2 regions of the Streptomyces sp. NPDC026575 genome follow, and region 2 is predicted to be linked to the other one. Evidence: riboswitches for the same ligand, from Rfam matches in the RefSeq annotation. Region 2 holds a riboswitch; the other holds the start of a gene.

Region 1 (10,702 bases), on a different contig from region 2:
CACCAGGAGGGCATCGGTGAGGCTGCCGCGCAGCGCGACCGCGGCCTTCTCGTGGGTGCGGCGGTGGGAGGGCGCCTCCCCCGTGAGATCGAGCAGCCATTCGGCGTTCAGCTCGGGCGGGGCGTCGGTGGCGTGGACATGGATCGTCCGGCCGGGGCCGAACGCCTTGCTCCCGCGCTCGGCGAAGCGGGCCACCACCGCCGGCAGTTCGCAGATCTGCAGCCACTCCTCCAGACAGTCCGCGGCGACCGGCGCCGGGAGGTCGAAGGGGACACCGGCGGTGAGTGCGGCATCGGCACGGTGGACGGCCGTCTCGTGGACCATCCGGCGGGCCCAGAACCCCGCGTGGTGGGCCGTCGTCCAGCTCCACACCTCGGCATCGGGGCCCGCTTCCCGCAGCGCGGCCACGGTCTGCTCGACGCCCGCCGCCAGCCAGGCGTCCAGCGCCACCGCGTCCTCGCCCTCGGGCCCGGCGCCCTCGGGGACCTCCGCGGGGTCGACGTTCTCCGAAGCGCGGGTGGCGACGAGGGTGCCGACCCAGCGATGCGCACCCCCGACATGCCGGGCGAGATCGGCGAGCGTCCAGTCGGGGCAGGTCGGCACGGTCGCCGACAGGTCGGCGCCGCGCAGGATCGTACGGAACTCGGCGGTCTCGGCGAGAAGTTGGGCGCAGTATTCCTCGTGGGTGAGGGAACCTTGGAGAGTCATGTACCGCACAGTAGTGAGCATCGCGGCCCCGGGGCGTCCTAGTTCCCGTCGCGCCGGGGCCGCTGATGCCGCGCTGCTGATGCCGCGCCGCGCCTACCGGCAGCAGTCCGGATCGAGCCCCGTCGGCAGCTGTTCGCCGCCGAAGACCGACGTCGTCGCCTCGTCGCCGCCCACGGCCGCGACCGCCAGCAGCAGCGAGCCGGCCGTCCAGGAGGTGAGTTCACGCGGCCAGATCGCGTCGTCGTCGAAGACATAGCCGGTCCAGTACATGCCGTCCTCGGCGCGCAGATGCTGTATCCACTTGAGGATCTGCACGGCCCGCTCGGACTCCCCCATGGCCCACAGGGCGAGCGCCAGCTCCGCGCTCTCGCCGCCGGTGACCCAGGGGTTGGGCAGCACGCAGCGCACCCCCAGATCCGGGACCACGAAGCGGTCCCAGGAGGCGTCGATGCGCTTCCTGGCCGCCTCGCCGCGGACCGCGCCGCCCAGGATCGGGTAGTACCAGTCCATCGAGTAGCGGCCCTTGTCCAGGAACCGCTCGGGGTGGCTGCGTATCGCATGGCCCAGTCGGCCGACCGCCAGCTCCCAGTCGGGCTGCGGCTCCTCGCGCTCCTCGGCGAGCGCGAGGGCGCAGCGCAGCGCCTGGTAGATGGAGGACGAGCCGGTCAGCAGCGCGTCGTTGACGGGGGTGCCGTCGTCCTCGCGCTTCCAGCCGATCTCGCCGCCGGGCTGCTGGAGCTTTAGGACGTAGGAGATCGCCGCGGAGACCGCGGGCCACATGCGGTCGACGAAGCCCTCGTCGCCGGTCGACAGGAAGTGGTGCCAGACGCCGACCGCGATGTAGGCGCAGAAGTTGGTCTCCCGGCCGCGGTCGGTGGGCGCTTCGGCGTCACCGTCGGCGTAGGCCGCGTACCAGGAGCCGTCCGGGTTCTGGTGGCGTGCCAGCCAGTCGTACGCGGCCTCGGCGCGCTCGTGTTCGCCGGCCGCGTCCAGGGCCATGGCGGCCTCGGTGTGGTCCCACGGGTCGAGGTGGTGGCCCCGGAACCAGGGGATCGCGCCGTCCTCGCGCTGGGTCGCCAGGATGCCGGCGACCGTGGAGGCCGCCTGTTCGGCGGTGAGCACCCCCGGCAGGACGAGCCGTTCGGTACGCCCGGGACTCGTCACTTGGCGGCCCCGGCGGAGGACTTGGCGGAGGACTTGGCGGAGGACTTGGCGGCACGGCGGGCGGGCTCGGCCGGGGCGGCGGCCGGCGCCTCGGGCAGATGCGGCTTGGTGGCGTAGACGACGAAGCTCTTGCCGATGACGGGGTTGAGCGCCCGCTCGGCGAGCCGGGTGGCCAGCGGCTTCTTCATGATGTCCCAGACCAGCAGCTTGTGGTACGCCTGCACCGGCAGCGCCTTGTCGTTGTCCACCCCGAAGGCGCACTTGAGCCACCAGTAGGGGCTGTGGAGCCCGTGGGCGTGGTGCGTGCCGTACGGCTCCAGGCCGGCCTCACGCATCTTGCCCAGCAGCTCGTCGCCGCGGTAGATGCGGATATGGCCACCCTCGACCTCGTGGTAGGCGTCGCTGAGCGCCCAGCAGATCTTCTCGGGGCCGTAGCGGGGCACGGTGACGGCGATCCGGCCGCCGGGCCGCAGGACGCGCACCATCTCGGCGAGCACGCCCTTGTCGTCCGGGATGTGCTCCATCACCTCGGAGATGATCACGACATCGAAGCTGTCGTCGGGGAACGGCAGGGCCAGCGCATCGCCTTCCATGGCGGTGGCGGAGGCGCCCGCCGGGGCCTCGCCCGCCTCCTTCATCGCCGCGAACCACTTGGCGACCTCGCGGATCTCCTCGCCGTTCTGGTCGAGGGCGACGACCTGCGCGCCGCGCCGGTAACACTCGAAGGCGTGCCGGCCGGCGCCGCAGCCCAGGTCGAGCACGCGGTCGCCCGGAGCGAGCGGGAAACGGGAAAAGTCGACGGTCAGCACGGGGTTCTGCTTTCGTCCGGCGGTGAGTGGGCGGTCGGCGCGTAGCGCCGTCTTCTGGGGGTGGAGGTCGGGCGACGGGCGGGCGGTGGTGGCTGCGAACAGCTGAAGGCAGTGGGGCGGGTCAGGTGCGCAGGGTGCGGGCGGCGGCCTGGAGGGCGATCGCCTCGCGGTAGCGCTCGGCGGTGCCGATGGCGGCCTGCCGCCAGGTGAAGCGGGCCAGTACCCGCTCCCGGCCGGCGGCGCCGAGCCGGCGGCGCAGCGCCTCGTCGCCCAGGAGGCGCAGGAGTCCGCCGGCGAGCGCGTCGGCGTCGCCCGGGGGCACCGCGAGGCAGGTCTCGCCGTCGGGGCCGGCGACCTCGGGGATCGCGCCGCCGGTGGTGGCCAGCAGCGGGGTCCCGGTGGCCATCGCCTCGGCCGCGGGCAGCGAGAAGCCCTCGTAGAGGGAGGGGACGCAGGCGACCTGGGCGCCGCGGACGAGGTCGACGAGTTCGCCGTCGCTGATGCCCTTGACGAACTCGATGGCGCCGGAGAGCCCGAGCCGCTCGATGGCGGCGGCGACCGGCCCGTCGTCGGCCCGCTTGCCGACGACCACCAGATGGGCGTCGGGGTTCTCGGTGCGCACCTTGGCGAGCGCCTCGACGAGGTGGATCAGCCCCTTGAGGGGGACGTCCGCGCTGGAGGTGGTGACGATCCGGCCCGGCACCTCCGGGACGGCGGCGTCCGGCGAGAACAGGTCGGTGTCGGCACCGATGTGGACGACGTGGATGCGGCCGGGGTTCACCCCGAGGTCGTCGACGATCTCCTGGCGGGAGGACCCGGAGACGGTCAGCACGGACGGCAGCCGCCGGGCGACCCGCTTCTGCATCCGGGTGAAGCCGTACCAGCGGCGGACCGAGGCGCGGCGCTTCCAGTCGTCGGCGGCTTCGAGGTCGAGCCGCCGGTCGACGGTGATGGGGTGGTGGATGGTGGTGACCAGCGGGGCGCCGAGCGCACCGGGGCCGCCGAGCAGGCCGTAGCCGAGGGTCTGGTTGTCGTGGACGACGTCGAACTCGCCGCGGCGGGCGGCGAGGTGGCGCCGGGCGCGCAGCGAGAAGGTGAGCGGCTCGGGGAAGCCGCCGGTCCACATCGTGCCCACCTCAAGGGCGTCGATCCAGTCGCGGTATTCGCCGCGCCCCGGCGTGCGGAACGGGTCCGGCTGGCGGTAGAGGTCCAGGCTCGGCAGCTCGGTCAGCTGCACGCCCTCGTCGAGGACGGGGTAGGGCTGGGCGCCGATCACCTCGACGGTGTGGCCGAGGCGGGCCAGCTCGCGCGAGAGGTGGCGTACATAGACGCCCTGTCCGCCGCAGAACGGGTTCCCCTTGTACGTGAGCATCGCGATCCGCAGGGGGCGCCCGTGGTCGCTCGGAGTGGCGACCGAGGTGCGCTCCAGGCGCTCGCCGTTCGTCGGGGCGGAGGCCGAGGAGACCTCTGCGGGGCGAGGCGCGGCTGCCTGGACGGCCTCTGCGGTCACGCTCGGCCCCCTTCTCACTGGACTTTCGCCGGAGCGTAACCGCTGGCGGTAATCTAGAACAAGTTACAGAACTGACGGGCTACTGATCAGTTCACCGAACTTCGAATCTACCGGCCAGGACCGATGCGAAAAGAGCCGCACCAGGTGATTCGCGCCACCACCCGCCCCCCTGCCATGCTGTGCCGATCGAACCACCGGCACTCACCGCATCGCGGACGGAATGCCATGGAATGGGAAATATGACTACGGAATCCAAGGCGGCCAAGGCGGCGCTTCCCGCGAGTCCTCCCCTGACCGAGCGTCAGGAGGCCCGGCGCCGCCGCATCCTGCACACCAGCGCCAAACTGGCGTCCCGCGGCGGCTTCGACGCCGTGCAGATGCGCGAGGTCGCCGAGTCCTCGGGCGTCGCGCTCGGCACCCTCTACCGCTACTTCCCCTCCAAGGTGCATCTGCTGGTCGCCACCATGCAGGACCAGCTCCAGCACATGCACGAGACGCTGCGCAAGCGCCCGCCGTCGGAGCAGGATCCGGGCGCGCGGGTCGCCCAGACCCTGATGCGGGCGTTTCGCGCACTGCAGCGCGAACCGCACCTCGCGGATGCGATGGTGCGCGCGCTGACCTTCGCCGACCGGTCGGTGAGCCCGGAGGTGGACACCGTCTCCCGGCTGACGACGGCGATCATCCTGGACGCGATGGGGCTGGAGGCCGCGCCCACCCCGGAGCAGCTCTCCGCGGTACGGGTCATCGAGCACACCTGGCACTCGGCACTGATCACCTGGCTGTCGGGCCGCGCCTCGATCGCCCAGGTGAAGATAGACATCGAGACGGTCTGCCGCCTGATCGACCTGACCGCACCGGAGGGGCCGAGGTAGGGGCGTACCCGGGTCCGCCGAGGTTCGCCCCGCCGCCCGCCCGGGTAGTTGGCCCGCAAGGGGCCCATCGAACCCCTACGGGATCGCCGCCCCCACCCCCTAAGGCCCCCACCCCCTAAGGCCCCACCCCCGCCCGAGCCGCTCACTCCTCCGGCGGGAAGACCGCCTCGCCGCTGCCGGCGACGGTGATGATGATCGCCTCCACGGGGCACCCCTCCGCCGCCGCCAGAACGCTCTCGGCGGCCTCCGCCTCCGGCGCCACGGGGTGCGACTGACGGGCCGCGTCCAGCCGGAAGCCGTCCGGTGCCGCGCCGACGCACATCCCCGACCCGATGCAGACGCTCCGGTCCACCTCCACCTGCCAGCGGTCCGCCATCAGGCACCCGCCGGCAGGTGGATCATCTTGTGCTCCAGGTACTCGTCGAAGCCCTCGGGGCCGAACTCCCGCCCGATACCGGAGTTCTTGTAGCCGCCGAACGGGCCGAGCATGTCGATGCTGAAGGTGTTCACCGAGTACGTACCGGTGCGCACCTGGCGCGCGATGTCGATGCCGTGGTCGACGTCGGAGGTCCACACCGAGCCGGAGAGCCCGTAGTCGGAGTCGTTGGCGATCCGGACCGCCGCCGCCTCGTCGTCGTACGGCAGCAGGCAGATGACCGGGCCGAAGATCTCCTCGCGGGCGATCCGCATCGAGTTGGCGACCTCGCCGAAGAGGGTCGGCTCGACGTACCAGCCGGTGTCCTGCCCCTTCGGCCGGCCGCCGCCGGTCAGGACCTTGGCGCCTTCCTGCTGGCCGAGCGCGATGTAGTCCAGCGAGCGCTGCTGCTGGCGGCGGGCGACCAGCGGGCCCACTTCCGTGGCCGGATCCAGCGGGTCGCCCACGGTGAGCGCGGAGGCGGCCGCGGTGAACCGTTCGGCGATCTCGTCGTAGTGGCTGCGCGGTGCGAGGATCCGCGTCTGGGCCACACATGCCTGGCCGTTGATCATCCAGGCGAACGGGACGATGCCGGCCACCGCCGCGTCCAGATCCGCGTCCGGCAGGATCACCGCCGCGGACTTGCCGCCCAACTCCAGCGTGACGCGGCTGAGATTGCGGGCCGCGACCTCCATGACCCGCCGGCCGGCCGCGACCGATCCGGTGAACGACACCTTGTCCACTCCCGGGTGCCCGACCAGGTACTCGCTCACCTCGCGGTCCGCCGGCAGGATCGACAGCACGCCCTCCGGCAGTCCGGCCTCGGACGCGATCTCGGCGAGGAGGTACGCGTCCAGCGGGGTCTCCGGCGACACCTTCAGCACGGCCGAGCAGCCGGCCAGCAGGGCGGGCGCGAGCTTGGCCGCGGCGGTGAACTGCGGGACGTTCCACGGCACCACGGCCGCGACCACCCCGACCGGCTCCCGCCGTACGAGGATCGGCCCCAGCACACCGGCCCGCCGCTCCTCGAACGGAGCGCCGCCGTCCGCGCCCTCGAAGGTGCGGGCCACCGTGAGCGCCGAGTCCCAGGCCAGCACCGAGGCCAGCGACTGCACCATGACGCCGGAGGTGAACGGGGTGCCGTTCTCGGAGCTGATGACCCTGGCGATCTCCTCGCTGCGCGCGGCGAAGGCGTCCTTGATGCGGGTCACCACCGCGATCCGGTCCGCCAACGGGGCGTTCGCCCACACCCCGGACTCGAAGGACGTACGGGCCGCGGCCACCGCACGGTCGACATCGGCCCGCGAGGCGTGCGGGACGCGGCCGATGACCTGTTCGGTGTGCGGTGAGACGACCTCGATCGTGTCCCGGCCGGCCGGATCGACCAGCTGTCCGCCTATGTAGAGCTTTCCGTGCTCGACGAGGTCGCTCATCGCTGCCGCCTCCTGCGGGTTGGCCGCCTGTCCGATGTGGGTGCGCACCGACGCGGACCGCCCGAGGGGCCTGTGCCGCGCTACCGCGCCGACTGGTGACGCCGTGTCAGTCGATCGCCTCGGCGCCGCTCGGTTCACCACGTCAGAAACTGATACCAGTTCTAGTTGGAGGAGTCCACGGCGCGGACCAAATCCCCACCACCACCCCAACCGCCGCCCACGGTAGGTGACTTCGCGCCTCCTTGAAACCGGTTCTAGTTATAGTGAGAGGGCAGGTGCGGGGTGTCGGGGTGTGTGCCACACCGAGAGGGGACCGGGATGACCACGCAGGTGATCGACCACCGGGGCGGGGTGTGGAGCATCGCCGTCCCCATCCCGGACAACCCGCTCGGCCACACCCTCGTCCACCTCCTGGAGACCGACCGCGGACCGGTGCTCATCGACACCGGCTGGGACGACCCGGACTCCTGGGACACCCTCGTCGCCGGCGTCGCCGCCTGCGGCTTCGCCCTCACCGATCTCCACGGCGTCCTGATCACCCACCACCACCCCGACCACCACGGCCTCTCCGCCAAGGTGCGGCAGGCGTCCGGCGCCTGGATCGCGATGCACGCCGCGGACACCGCCGTGGTCCGCCGGACCCGCGAGGCCGAGCCGGGCGAGTGGCTCGACTACCTGATCGCCAAGCTCGCGGGCGCGGGCGCGCCGGACGATCATCTGGCACCGCTGCGGGAGGCGCGCGGCAGCGGGCGCGGCCGGAGGCCGCCCGGCCGGCGGGCCGCGCTGCCGGACCGCGGGATCGAGCCCGGCGAGCTGCTCGACCTGCCGGGACGCCGGGTGCGCGCCATCTGGACGCCGGGGCACACGCCGGGGCATGTGTGCCTGCATCTGGAGGAGGAGCATCCGGGCGGGCGGGCGCACGGCTTCGGCCGGCTCTTCTCCGGCGATCACCTCCTCCCCGGCATCACCCCGCACATCGGCCTGTACGGGGACCCCGACGACAGCACGGTCACCGACCCCCTGGGCGACTACCTCGCCTCCCTCGAACGCATCGGCCGGCTCGCCCCCGCCGAGGTACTGCCCGCCCATCAGCACGCCTTCACCGACGCCGAGGGCCGGGTGCGCGAACTCATCGCCCACCACGAAGAGCGGCTCTCCGGACTGAGAGCACTGCTCCGCGAACCCCTCACCCCCTGGCAGCTCGCCGTGGCCATGGAGTGGAACCGTCCCTGGGAGCAGATCCCCTACGGCTCCCGGAACATCGCCGTCTCGGAGGCCGAGGCACATCTGCGCCGCCTGGTGAAGCAGGGGGGCGTGGAGCGGGTACCGGGCTCCGAGCCGGCGACTTACCGGGCGGTGTGAGGCGCGAGGCGGTGTGACGCACGCGCGGGAGCCTCGGGCGAGGCGGCGGGCGGGGCGAGGGCACTCGCGCCGCCGAGTCGGTGTGACGCGTGAGGGAGGTGTGACGCACCTCGCGCCTGTGCGCGGCCTGGCGACGTCGGCGCTGTTCCTGTGCCGCGCGTGGCCACCGTCGGCCTTCCCCGGCTCGTACGTGCGGGCGGGCCCCGTCCGGGCGCCGGTTAAGGTGTGCGGGACAACTTCATCCGTACCCGATCGGGGGAAGCCGGTGGAAATCCGGCGCTGACCCGCAACCGTGAGGACGGCCGGCGGCCCGCGCAGTGCGCGGCGCAGATGGCCGTACGAGCCGGAGCACCCGTTGGGGCACGACCAAGGCTCCCGCCACCGGAACCGCCGCCCGCGCGGACGGTCCGGTGCGCGGCACCGTCGAGGTATACGGAGCTGAGCCCGGTGCCACCGCGCCCGATCGCAGGATCGGCGCTCGGCGGTCGTCCGAGCGCGGCTGCGTACCACCGCCGCGACCCGACCCGAGAGGCACCGACCCGATGGCCCCCATGGCTTCCATGGCTCCCCAGGCCCCTTCGACGCACCCCGTCGCCTTCCTGGCGCGCCGCGCCGCCATGGCGCTGGCGGCCGTGGCGGTGCTGGGCACGGCCACCGCCCCCGCCGCGTTCGCGGAGCCCGCGGCCGCCCCCTCGGCGTCCCCCAAGAAGCTGCCCGACGGGCTGTACGGCACCAAGGACCCGCAGTACGACGGTGTCTGGCGGCAGTCGCTCGCGCTGCTGGCGCAGGACACGGTCGGCGTACGGCCGGCGGCGTCGGCCGTGGACTGGCTGGTCGGGCAGCAGTGCGCCGACGGCTCGTTCACCGCCTTCCGCGCCGAGCCGAAGCGGTCCTGTGACGCGAAGACGATGCGGGACACCAACCAGACGGCCGCCGCGGTGCAGGCGCTGGCCGCGCTCGGCGGGCACGGCGAGACCGTGAAGAAGGCCGTGAGCTGGCTGAAGTCGGTGCAGAACGACGACGGCGGCTGGAGCTCGATGGCCGGCTCGCCCAGCGACGCCAACTCCACCTCCGTCGTGATCGGCGCGCTCACGGCGGCCGGCGAGAAGCCGGAGTCGGTCACGTCGAAGAAGGGCGGCAAGACCCCCTACGACGCGTTGCTCACCTTCCAGCTGGGCTGTGCGGCGAAGGAGGACGAGCGCGGCGCGTTCGCCTTCCAGCTCAAGGGTGCGGCGCCGAACGCGGACGCCACCGCGGCCGCCGCGACCGGCGCGCTGGGCAAGGGCTTCGTCGTCGCACCGGCCGGGAAGCGCGCGGACACCCCTGTCAAGCCTCTGACCTGCAAGGACGGCAAGCCGGAGAAGTCCAGCGATGCGGCGTCGGCCGCGGCCGGCGGCGCCGCCCACCTCGTCGCCCAGCTCGACCGGAACGGACAGCATCTGCTCTCCGCGATGCCGGGCCAGGAGAAGCAGCCCGATGTCGGCAACACCGCGGATGCCGTGGTGGCGCTGGCGGCCGGTTCGCACGGGGCCGCCGCCCAGAAGCCGCTGAAGTGGCTGGAGAAGAACGCCGCGGGCTGGGCCAAGGAGAACGGCCCGGCCGCGTACGCCCAGCTGGTGCTCGCCGCGCACGCCACCGGCACCGACCCGCGCTCCTTCGGGGGCAGCGATCTGGTGGCCGCGCTGAACGCGACCGGACCCAAGCCGGCCGGTACCGCCGCGCCGGCCGCCGAGGACCACAAGGACGGCGACGGCGGCGTCAACGTCTGGTGGGTCGTCGGCGTCGCGCTCGCCTTCGGCGCCGGCATCGGCTTCCTGCTGAGCGGCCGTAAGAAGAAGAACGCACTCTGATGCGGCCGAGGCAGCTGCCGCAGCCGACGCGGCGCACCCGGATCGCCGGCGCGCTGCTGCTGGCCGGCACGGTCACCGGGCTGGCCGCCGGGCCGGCCCAGGCGCAGGAGTACCGCTACTGGTCCTTCTGGGACGGCGGGAGCGGCGGCTCCTGGGCCTACGCCACCCAGGGGCCGGCCACCGTGCGCCCGGCCGATGGCGCGGTCGAGGGCTTCCGCTTCACCGTCAGCGCCGACTCGGCCGCGGCCGGCAAACCGCGCGCAGCCGCCGACTTCGACGCGATCTGCCGCGAGACGCCCGCCAAGGACGGCCGCAAGCGGATCGGCGTCGTCATCGACTTCGGTACCGCGAAGGACGCTCCCGATGGCGAGCGCCCGCCGAAGGCGCGGACGGAGTGCGCCCAGGTGGCCGAGGACGCCTCGGCGGGCGAGGCGCTGGCCGCGGTCGCCGGGCGGCTGCGCTATGACTCCAATGCGCTGCTGTGCGCCATCGCCGGCTATCCGGAGACGGGGTGCGCGGACCAGGTGAGCGGATCGGGCGGGGCGAAGGCGTCCGCCGACCCGAAGCAGTCCGCCGACG
Region 2 (10,702 bases):
GCGTAGGGGTCGGCGTGCAGTCCGCCGTTGGCGAAGGTGGTGTAGGCGCTCGCCATCCGGATCGCGCTGGGCGCCGAGGTGCCCAGCGGGAAGGTCTGCTCCAGGGGCGCCATGCTCTCCTCGCGCAGCCCCGCGTCCACCGCCAGATCCCGGATCCGCGCCAGCCCGAGGCGCTGCCCGGCCTGTACGAACGGCGGGCTCTGGGCCTTGATCAGCGCCCCGCGCAGATCACCGACCTGCTGCTGCCAGTCCACCGGACTCATGTCGTCGGCGTCGTCGAACCGGCCGGCGTCCTCGTCGGGCCCGTCGACCTGCTGCTGGAGCGCGGTCGCCAGCACGAACGGCTTGAAGGCGGAGCCGGCCGGGACGGCCGAGGTGTCCGCGTTGTTGCTGAAGTGCCGGGTGGCGTCCGCGCCGCCGTACAGGGCGACGATCGCGCCGTCCTTGGGGCGTACGGAGGCCGCGCCGAACTCCACGAAGGCGTCGGCGGTGCGCTCCTTCGGATCGAGGTTCTCGCGGCGGACGTCGCTCACCGCCTTCTCCAGGCGGCGGGTGCGCTGCTTGTCGAAGGTGGTGTGTATGCGGTAGCCGCCGCGCGCCAGGTCCTTGTCGGTCAGGCCGGTGCCGGCCTTGACGAACTTGTTGGCGACATCGACGAGATAGCCGATCTGGCCGGCCTGGCTGGTGGGCTTGGACAGCGTGCGCGGCTCGGGGAACGTGCGGTACTTCGCCCGTTCCCGCGGGCTCATCTTGCCGGTGGCGACCTGCCGGTCGAGTATCCACTTCCAGCGTTCCACGGCCCGCTGGTGGTTGGCCTTGCTCAGCCCCGGATCGAACTGCTCCGACCCCTTCAGCAGGGCGGCCAGCAGCGCGCCCTGGCTGGGGTTGAGGTCCTTGGCGTCGATGCCGTAGTACGCGTGGGCGGCCGCCTGGATTCCGTACGAACCGCGGCCGAACCAGCTGGTGTTGAGGTAGCCGCGCAGGATCTCCGGCTTGGACTTCTGGTTGCTCACCTTCAGCGAGAGGATGAACTCCCGCGCCTTGCGGGTGACCGTCTGGTCCTGCGAGAGATAGGTGTTCTTCACATACTGCTGGGTGATGGTGGAGCCGCCCTGGGTCTCCTCGCCGGAGACCATGTTGACCACGGCGCGGGCGATGCCCTGCAGGGAGACGCCGGGGTCGCTGTAGAAGGTGGCGTTCTCCGCGGCGATCACGGAGTTCTCGACGGAGTCGGGCACCTTGTCGAGGGTGACGTTCTGCCGGTTGACGGCGCCCACGCTCACCATCTGGCTGCCGTCCGCCCAGTAGTAGACGGTGGCCTCCTGCCCGGCGAACTCGTTCTCGTTCGGAAAGTCGATCGTCGCGTACACGACGGTGAACAGCCCCGCCAGGCAGAGGATCCCGAACGAGAGGGTGCCGAGCCACAGCCGCCATGACGGCAGCCAGCGGCGCGGCCCCTCTCGTCCCTGGCGCGGATAGTCGATGAACCGACGACGCCCCTTCGTGGCCTTCATATCCACAAGGATGTGGTGGCCACGGCTCCGGTTGCCGAGGTAACAGAACGCTCACATTGGCGGATGACCAGGGCCGACGGGGCGTCGCAGATCCTCGGTTCCCCGGGCCTAGAAGTCGTCGTCGAAGGAGACCGAACCCTCGACGGCGACCTGGTAGGCCGAGGCCCGGCGCTCGAAGAAGTTGGTCAGCTCCTGGACGTTCTGCAGCTCCATGAAGGAGAACGGGTTCTCCGACCCGTACACGGGAGCAAATCCCAGACGCTGCAGCCGCTGGTCGGCGACGCACTGGAGGTACTCGCGCATCGACTCGGTGTTCATGCCCGGCAGGCCGTCACCGCACAGATCGCGGCCGAACTGCAGCTCGGCCTCGACGGCCTCCTTGAGCATCTCGGTGACCTGCTGCTCCAGCTTGTCGTCGAAGAGCTCGGGCTCCTCCTCGCGGACCGTGTCCACCACCGAGAACGCGAAGTCCATGTGCATGGACTCGTCGCGGAAGACCCAGTTGGTGCCGGTGGCCAGCCCGTGCAGCAGACCGCGCGAGCGGAACCAGTAGACGTACGCGAAGGCGCCGTAGAAGAACAGCCCCTCGATGCAGGCCGCGAAGCAGATCAGGTTCAGCAGGAAGCGGCGCCGGTCGGCCTTGGACTCCAGCCGGTCGATGCTCTCGACCGAGTCCATCCACTTGAAGCAGAACTCGGCCTTCTCCCGGATGGAGGGGATGTTCTCCACGGCCGCGAAGGCGGCGGCGCGGTCGTCCGGGTCGGGGAGGTAGGTGTCCAGCAGCGTCAGATAGAACTGGACGTGCACCGCCTCCTCGAAGAGCTGACGGCTCAGGTACAGCCGCGCCTCGGGGGAGTTGATGTGCTTGTAGAGCGTCAGCACGAGGTTGTTGGCGACGATCGAGTCACCGGTCGCGAAGAACGCGACCAGCCGGCCGATCATGTGCTGCTCGCCCGGCGAGAGCTTGGCGAGGTCGGCGACGTCGGAGTGGAGGTCGACCTCCTCCACGGTCCAGGTGTTCTTGATCGCGTCGCGGTAGCGGTCGTAGAAGTCCGGGTACCGCATGGGACGCAGCGTCAGCTCGAAGCCCGGGTCGAGGAGGTTCTTCTCGCCGGTGGTGGCGGTGTGCGCGGCAGCGGCGGTGGTCTGGTCGGTGGTCATTACTGGCAGGCCTCGCAGGACTCGGGGTTTTCCAGGGAGCAGGCGACCGCCTCGGGGTCGGTGGCCTGCTGCGGGACGGGCACGGTGGCGGCGGCCGCGGTGCCGCGGGCCGACTGGGCGATCCGGGTGGCCGGGCGCGACCGCAGGTAGTACGTCGTCTTGATGCCGCGCTTCCAGGCGTAGGCGTACATCGAGCTGAGCTTGCCGATGGTCGGCGACGCCATGAAGAGGTTCAGCGACTGGCTCTGGTCGAGGAACGGCGTACGGGCCGCGGCCATGTCGATCAGGGCGCGCTGCGGGATCTCCCAGGCGGTGCGGTACAGCGCCCGGACGTCCTCGGGGATCCACTCGACGTCCTGCACCGAGCCGTTCGCCTCGCGCAGCGCGTCACGGGTCCGCGCGTCCCACAGCCCCAGGGCCTTGAGCTCCTCGATCAGATACGCGTTGACCTGGAGGAACTCACCCGACAGCGTCTCGCGCTTGAAGAGGTTGGAGACCTGCGGCTCGATGCACTCGTACACGCCCGCGATCGAGGCGATGGTCGCGGTCGGCGCGATGGCCAGCAGCAGCGAGTTGCGCATCCCGGTCGCGGCGATCCGGGTGCGCAGCGCCGCCCAGCGGTCCGCCCAGCGGGGCTCGGCGTTCGGGTAGTGGTCCGGGTGCAGCACACCGCGGGCGGTGCGGGTCGCCGACCAGGCCGGGTGCGGGCCGTGCCGCTCGGCGAGATCGGCGGACGCCTCGTACGCGGCGAGCATGATCCGCTCGGAGATCCGGGTCGACAGCTCCTGCGCCTCGGCCGAGTCGAACGGCAGCCGCAGCCGGAAGAAGACGTCCTGCAGGCCCATCAGGCCCAGGCCCACCGGGCGCCAGCGGGAGTTGGAGGCCCCCGCCTGCTCGGTCGGGTAGAAGTTGATGTCCACGACGCGGTCGAGGAAGGTGACGGCGGTACGGACCGTGGCGTCCAGCTTCTCCCAGTCCATCTGTCCGTCGTCGCCCAGGTGGGCGGCGAGGTTGACCGACCCCAGGTTGCAGACCGCGGTCTCCCCGTCGTTGGTCACCTCCAGGATCTCCGTGCACAGGTTGGAGGAGTGCACGACCTGGCCGGGCTCGGCGGTCTGGTTGGCGGTGCGGTTGGCGGCGTCCTTGAACGTCATCCAGCCGTTGCCGGTCTGCGCCAGGGTGCGCATCATGCGGGAGTACAGCACCCGCGCCGGGATCTGCTTGAGCGCCCGGCCCTCGGCCTCGGCCCTGCGGTACGCGGCGTCGAACTCCTCGCCCCACAGGTCCACCAGCTCCGGGGCGTCCGAGGGGGAGAACAGCGACCAGTCGGCGTCCGCCTCCACCCGGCGCATGAACTCGTCCGGGATCCAGTGCGCGATGTTCAGGTTGTGGGTGCGGCGGGCCTCCTCACCGGTGTTGTCGCGCAGCTCCAGGAACTCCTCGATGTCGGCGTGCCAGGTCTCCAGGTAGACACAGGCGGCGCCCTTGCGCCGGCCGCCCTGGTTCACGGCCGCGACCGAGGCGTCCAGGGTGCGCAGGAACGGCACGATGCCGTTGGAGTGCCCGTTGGTGCCGCGGATCAGCGAACCGCGGGCGCGGATGCGGGAGTACGACAGGCCGATGCCGCCGGCGTGCTTCGACAGCCGCGCCACCTGGTGGTAGCGGTCGTAGATCGAGTCCAGCTCGTCCAGCGGGGAGTCCAGCAGGTAGCAGGACGACATCTGCGGGTGGCGGGTGCCGGAGTTGAACAGGGTGGGGGAGGAGGGCAGGTACGACAGCGAGCTGGTCAGGCGGTACAGCTCGGCCACGTCGTCCAGGGCGCGCTCGCTGTGGTCCTCGGCGAGGCCGCAGGCCACCCGCAGCAGGAAGTGCTGGGGCGTCTCGATGACCTGGCGGGTGGTCGGGTGGCGCAGCAGGTAGCGCGAGTGCAGGGTGCGCAGTCCGAAATAGCCGAACCGGTCGTCGGCGCCGTCGGCGAGCGCCCGGTCGACCAGGGCGTCCAGCCGGGCGGCGTGGGTCCGTACGAACTGTGCGGTCTCGTCGGCGATCAGCCCCTCGCGGTGGCCGACCTCGACGGAGGCGGAGAAGGCGACCGCCCCCTGTGCGGCCGCCTCCTCCGAGATCGAGAGGGTGAGCAGCCGCGCGGCCAGCCTGGAGTACTGCGGTTCGTCACCGATCAGTCCGGCCGCGGCCTCGATGGCCAGCGACCGCAGTTCGAACTCGCCCGCGCCCTCGTACCGGCCGCGCAGGGCGGCGGCGGCCACCTTGCCGGGGTCGGTCGCGGTCAGGTCCTCGGTCAGCTTCGTCAGGGTGCGCAGCAGCGCGACGCCCGGGCCGTCCTCGCCCGGACCGCCGTCGGCGGGGGCGGCAGGCGCGGTCACCGCAGGCTGCACGACCTCGGCGTTGGACGCGGGCTCCGTTGGCGCGATGGTCACGTGATGCTCTCCCTCACTCGGCGGGGGCCAGGAGGGGGCGCGACGGCCGCACGCGCGCATGCCGCACCCCGTGACGGTCAGGGGTGCGCGGGCACACCGCGCGGCGTCCACCGGCCCAACCCTCGGGGCCCGGACGTATCGACGTCCGCACCCATGGCGGTGCGGGCGTACCGTCGGCAGGTCCTCGGACTTCACGGGCGCGCGGCAGGGCCCTTTCCGGGCACTGGGCGCGCTCTTACACCGTTGCGGGACAGTTCCGGATTCCCACCGGATTCCCCTGCGGCGACAGCGAAGACGAGCATACATGTGGTGGTGGCTCCACGCGTGCACCCCCACATCTAGTGTGTTGAGAGTGATCATGTGGTGCCTGTCAGTGGCCTCGCACCGGGGCGGCGCCGTGTGCGGCGGTCCGTACAACGCCACGGGCCGCCGCGCCCCGAAGGAGCGCGACGGCCCGTGGCCGCAGGCGAGTCGGTGGTGTCAGTGCCCGGCGGGTGCCCCCGCCGTGGCCGGCGGCAGGTCCGCCGAGACGCCCTCGTCGCCGATGTCCGCGGTGTAGTCGGCGGGAGAGGTCTCGTCGACGCCGTCGGGGGCCTTGAGGGCCTTCAGGGCGACGGTCAGGACGACCGTCACCACGAGGTTCAGGACGAGGGCGGTCAGGCCGATGTAGCCGATCTCGCCGATGCCGGGGATCTCCTTGCTGGAGCCGCCGAAGTGGGCCTGGGTCGGGCTCGCGACGCCGTACGCGGCGAGCGTGCCGTAGAGCATGCCGACCGCCCAGCCGGTCAGCAGCGCCCAGCGGTGGAACCAGCGGGTGAACAGGCCGCCGACCAGGGCCGGCAGGGTCTGCAGGATCCAGATGCCGCCCAGCAGCTGGAAGTTGATGGCGACGGTCTTGTCCATGGTGAGGACGAAGACCAGGGCGCCGACCTTGACCAGCAGGGAGACGAGCTTGGCGACCCTGTGCTCCTGCTCGGGCGTGGCGGCCGGCTTGAGGAAGTCCTTGTAGACGTTGCGGGTGAACAGGTTGGCCGCGGCGATCGACATGATGGCCGCCGGGACCAGCGCGCCGATCCCGATCGCGGCGAACGCGACGCCGGCGAACCAGCTGGGGAACATGTCCTCGAACAGCTGCGGGATGGCCAGCTGGGGGTTGCCCTGGATGTCCGTACCGGCCTTGATGGCCATGAAGCCGAGCAGCGCCAGCAGGCCCAGCATCAGGGAGTACAGCGGCAGGATGGTGGTGTTGCGGCGGATCACGTTGCGGCTGCGCGAGGAGAGCGTGGCGGTGATCGAGTGCGGGTACATGAAGAGCGCCAGCGCCGAGCCGAGCGCCAGGGTCGCGTACGCCCACTGCGCGTTGGGCCCGCTGGTCAGCTCGCCGCGCGGTTTGCCGGGGACGGCGCCGGGCTCGGCGAACGCCTTGCCGGCGGCGTGGAAGATCTGGTCGAAACCGCCCAGCTTGATCGGGATGTAGACGATCGCCACGATGATGACCAGGTAGATCAGCCCGTCCTTGACGAAGGCGATCAGGGCGGGCGCACGCAGGCCGGAGGAGTAGGTGTACGCCGCCAGCACCGCGAAGGCGATCAGCAGCGGCAGGTCCTTGACGAACCAGTTGGTGTGCGCGCCGCCGCCGATGCCCAGCACGTCCAGGACGGCCTGGATGCCGACGAGTTGGAGCGCGATGTACGGCATGGTGGCGAGGATGCCGGTGAGCGCCACGGCCAGCGACAGGCCCTTGGAGCCGAAGCGTCCGCGGACGAAGTCGGAGGTGGTGACGTAGCCGTGCTTGTGCGAGACCGACCACAGGCGGGGCAGGAAGGTGAAGATGAGGGGGTAGACCAGGATGGTGTACGGGACGGCGAAGAAGCCGGCCGCGCCCGCCGCGTAGATCGCCGCCGGTACGGCCACGAAGGTGTAGGCGGTGTAGAGGTCGCCGCCCAGCAGGAACCACGTCACCCAGGTGCCGAAGCTCCGCCCGCCCAGGCCCCATTCGTCGAGGTTGGCGGACTGCTCGGCCTTGCGCCAGCGGGCCGCCAGGAAGCCCATGACCGTCACGGCCAGGAAGAAGAAGACGAACACGGCGAGCGCCACGCCGTTGACGCCCTGGGTCGAGGAGGCCGCGAGCGCGGTGGCGGCGCCCGTTGCGGAGAGCGCGTCGGTCACTGGGCACCGCCCTTGCGGGCGCGCTGCTCACGCTGCACGAGCTTGTACGCCACCATCGTCAGCGCCGTCGAGATCGGCACCCACAGCATCTGGTACCAGTAGAAGAACGGGATCCCGATGAGCGTGGGCTCGATCCGGGCGTACGAACTCACCCACAGCATCGCCACGAACGGAGCGAGCAGGCACAGGCCGGCCACCGCACGTGTGGGTGTGACGATCTGTCTGCTGCTGGGGGCTTCGGCTGGCTCTGGCATCGCGTGGCTCCGTCCGTGGCGGCGAACTCCTGTGCAATCGGCTGAAAATCTATGGCAGGGCCGTGGCACGCGTCACTAGCTGTCCGCATATCGGTACGAAGAATCCGAGCGGGGGAGCGGTGAGCAGGCGGAGTTCACTCCGTGGGGCGCTGCAGCCTGGCCACGAACTTGTAGCGGTCGCCGCGGTAGACCGAGCGCACCCACTCCACCGGCCGGCCCTGGGCGTCGAGCGAGTGCCGCGAGAGCATCAGCATCGGCAGGCCGACGTCGGTGCCCAGCAGACCGGCCTCGCGCGGGGTGGCCAGCGAGGTCTCGATGGTCTCCTCGGCCTCCGCCAGGCGGACGTCGTAGACCTCGGCCAGCGCGGTGTACAGGGAGGTGTACTTGACCAGGTTGCGGCGCAGTGCGGGGAAGCGCTTCGCCGACAGGTGGGTGGTCTCGATGGCCATCGGCTCACCGCTGGCCAGCCGCAGCCGCTCGATGCGCAGCACCCTGCCGCCGGGGGTGATGTCCAGCAGGCCGGCCAGCCGGTCGTCGGCGGTGACGTAGCCGATGTCCAGCAGCTGGGAGGTCGGCTCCAGGCCCTGGGCCCGCATGTCCTCCGTGTAGGAGGTCAGTTGCAGCGCCTGGGAGACCTTGGGCTTGGCCACGAAGGTGCCCTTGCCCTGGATGCGCTCCAGCCGGCCCTCGACGACCAGCTCCTGCAGCGCCTGGCGCACCGTCGTGCGGGAGGTGTCGAACTCCGCGGCGAGGGTGCGCTCGGGCGGTACCGGGGTGCCGGGCGGCAGGGTCTCGGTGATCTCCAGCAAGTGCCGCTTGAGGCGGTAGTACTTGGGCACCCGTGCGGTCCGCGTGCCGCCGCTCTCCGCGCTGCCCCCGTCGGTCTCCATGGCCCGCCTCTCCGACGCCTGTCGTGCTGCCGTCACCGGCTCCTCCGTACGTAGCGGCTCACATCGTGGCACGCGCGGGTTCGTTGTGCTCCCTCGCAGGTCCCGGCGTGCCGGATGTCGGTCCGGTAACGGACCTGACAGCGACTCTTATACACCCTTGACACCCCAAAAGGTCTAGGCCAAGCTGCGGGCACTGGTCTAAACCATTAAAGACCACACCCGGCCTTTAGGGGAGAGCGCAATGAAGCGTGGGCTCATAGCGGCGACGGCCGTCGCGGGAATGCTGGTGAGTGTCGCTGCCTGTGGGTCCAGCGACGGCAACAAGGCGGGCGCGGATGGCTTCAAGGGCCAGAAGCTGACCGTCTGGGTGATGAGCGGCTCGAATCCGGAGCAGTGGAGCAAGCAGGTCTCCGAACAGTTCAGGAAGAAGACCGGAGCCACCGTCGAGTTCAAGGTCCAGCAGTGGAACGGAATTCAGCAGAAGCTGAGTACCGCACTCTCCGAGGACACTCCGCCGGACGTCGTCGAAATCGGCAACACCCAGACCGCCGCCTACGCGAAGGCCGGCGCCCTGGCCGACCTCGGCGACCTGAAGAAGGAGATCGGCGCCGACTGGAACGAGGCATTCAACAGGGCCTCGCTCGTGGACGGGAAGCAGTACGCGCTGCCCTGGTACGCCGGAAACCGCGTGGTGATGTACAACAAGAGGATCTGGGCCCAGGCGGGGCTCAAGGAGCTTCCCCGGACCCGCAACCAGCTGTTCAAGGCGCTGGACGCGATCAAGCGGAAGACCGACGCCGAGCCGCTGTATCTTCCGGGCCAGAACTGGTACTTCTTCGACGGGCTGACCATCGGCACCGGCGCCGACCTGGTGAAGAAGCAGGGCGGCAAGTGGGTCTCCAACCTCGGCGACCCCAAGGTCTCCAAGGCCATGGACATCTACCGGCAGTACCAGGCATTCAGCACCGCCCCGAAGAACAAGGACGAGGCCACCCCGCAGCAGGCCGAGGTCTTCGCCAAGGGGAAGACCGGCGCCGTCATCGCCATGGGATATGAGGCCGCCACCGCCATCAAGGCCAATCCGAAGATCAAGGACGACATCGGATTCTTCACCATTCCCGGTGAGACCGCGGCCAAGCCCGAGGGCGTATTCCTCGGCGGTTCCAACTTCGCGGTCGCCGGTATGGGCAAGAACCAGGAACTCGCCAAGGAATTCCTGAAGATCGCCCTGTCGAAGGAGAACGACGGGCAGATGGTCAGGGAGTCCGGCTGGACCCCCAAGTCCGCGGACCTGGCCGGCGCCGCCAAGGAGAATCCCGCGGCCGCTGCCGCCGCTCCCGCGGCGCAGAAGTCCGGCGGCACCACCCCGCTGATCGCGCAGTGGGCGGCGGTGGAGAACGTACCGAACCCCATCAAGAGCTATATGACGGCCGTTTTGAACGGCACGTCCCCGGCCGACGCCGCCAAGGACATCGAGTCCGAGGTCAACGCGCGGCTCGCCAAGCAGTAGGAAACGGCCGCGTACGGGGCCGGCCGGCCCCGGCCCCGTACGCCCGCCGGCGGTGCACCGAGGTCCCACGGCAACAAGGGGGAGCAGCGACCCATGGCAGTGCAGCTCGACGACGCGGCGGCCACGGCCGTGCCGCGGAACGGCAAGGGCGGCGATCCGCCCGCCCGCCGCGGCACAGGAGGCCGGCGGGACGCCCGCGGTGCTTCCGGTCCCCCCGCCCGCCGCACCCCGTACCTCCTGCTGCTGCCCGCCCTGGCCGCCACCGCGGTCTTCCTGGGCTGGCCCATGGTCCGCAATCTGCTGCTCTCCTTCCAGAACCTCAACATGAAGGAGCTGATCCAGCATCTGACCGACTGGCGGGGGATCGGCAACTACCAGGAGGTCCTGGGCAGCGAGCAGTTCTGGCGGGTCACCGGCCGCACCATCGCCTTCACCGCGGTCAACGTCACCCTGATCATGGTCCTGGGCGTACTGATCGGACTGCTGCTGGCCCGGCTCGGCAAGAAGATGCGGCTGGTGCTCTCCCTCGCGCTGGTGCTGGCCTGGGCCATGCCGGTGATCGCCGCCACCACGGTCTTCCAGTGGCTCTTCGACTCCCGCTACGGCGTGGTCAACTGGGTGCTGGACCGGCTCGGCTGGCATGCGATGGCCCACTACGACTGGGTCGGCACCCAGCTGTCGACCTTCTTCGTGATCACCGTGCTGATCGTCTGGCAGTCGCTGCCGTTCGTGGCGCTCAACCTCTACGCGGCCACCACGACCATCCCCA

The links. Region 2 has a riboswitch for cobalamin ahead of ACZ4NB_RS09850 (ribonucleoside-diphosphate reductase subunit alpha). Riboswitches for the same ligand answer to the same signal wherever they lie in the genome.
Region 1: it holds a riboswitch for cobalamin, as region 2 does, so the genes downstream of both, ACZ4NB_RS28690 (prenyltransferase/squalene oxidase repeat-containing protein) here and ACZ4NB_RS09850 (ribonucleoside-diphosphate reductase subunit alpha) in region 2, are expected to answer to the same signal.

The regions. Positions count from the first base shown of each region.
Region 1 is NZ_JBVHQM010000024.1:11,962-22,663, reverse strand. Features, by position in the region: gene ACZ4NB_RS28730 (maleylpyruvate isomerase family mycothiol-dependent enzyme) at 1-708, opposite strand, end outside; gene ACZ4NB_RS28725 (prenyltransferase/squalene oxidase repeat-containing protein) at 802-1,872, opposite strand; gene ACZ4NB_RS28720 (class I SAM-dependent methyltransferase) at 1,869-2,681, opposite strand; gene ACZ4NB_RS28715 (glycosyltransferase family 4 protein) at 2,803-4,191, opposite strand; gene ACZ4NB_RS28710 (TetR family transcriptional regulator) at 4,431-5,063, shown strand; gene ACZ4NB_RS28705 (ferredoxin) at 5,206-5,439, opposite strand; gene ACZ4NB_RS28700 (aldehyde dehydrogenase) at 5,439-6,911, opposite strand; gene ACZ4NB_RS28695 (MBL fold metallo-hydrolase) at 7,230-8,273, shown strand; cobalamin riboswitch at 8,506-8,647, shown strand; gene ACZ4NB_RS28690 (prenyltransferase/squalene oxidase repeat-containing protein) at 8,825-10,123, shown strand; gene ACZ4NB_RS28685 (SCO2322 family protein) at 10,123-10,702, shown strand, end outside.
Region 2 is NZ_JBVHQM010000006.1:3,175-13,876, reverse strand. Features, by position in the region: gene ACZ4NB_RS09860 (transglycosylase domain-containing protein) at 1-1,514, opposite strand, end outside; gene ACZ4NB_RS09855 (ribonucleotide-diphosphate reductase subunit beta) at 1,623-2,675, opposite strand; gene ACZ4NB_RS09850 (ribonucleoside-diphosphate reductase subunit alpha) at 2,675-5,110, opposite strand; cobalamin riboswitch at 5,269-5,418, opposite strand; gene mctP (monocarboxylate uptake permease MctP) at 5,591-7,279, opposite strand; gene ACZ4NB_RS09840 (DUF3311 domain-containing protein) at 7,276-7,533, opposite strand; gene ACZ4NB_RS09835 (GntR family transcriptional regulator) at 7,668-8,423, opposite strand; gene ACZ4NB_RS09830 (extracellular solute-binding protein) at 8,665-9,933, shown strand; gene ACZ4NB_RS09825 (carbohydrate ABC transporter permease) at 10,027-10,702, shown strand, end outside.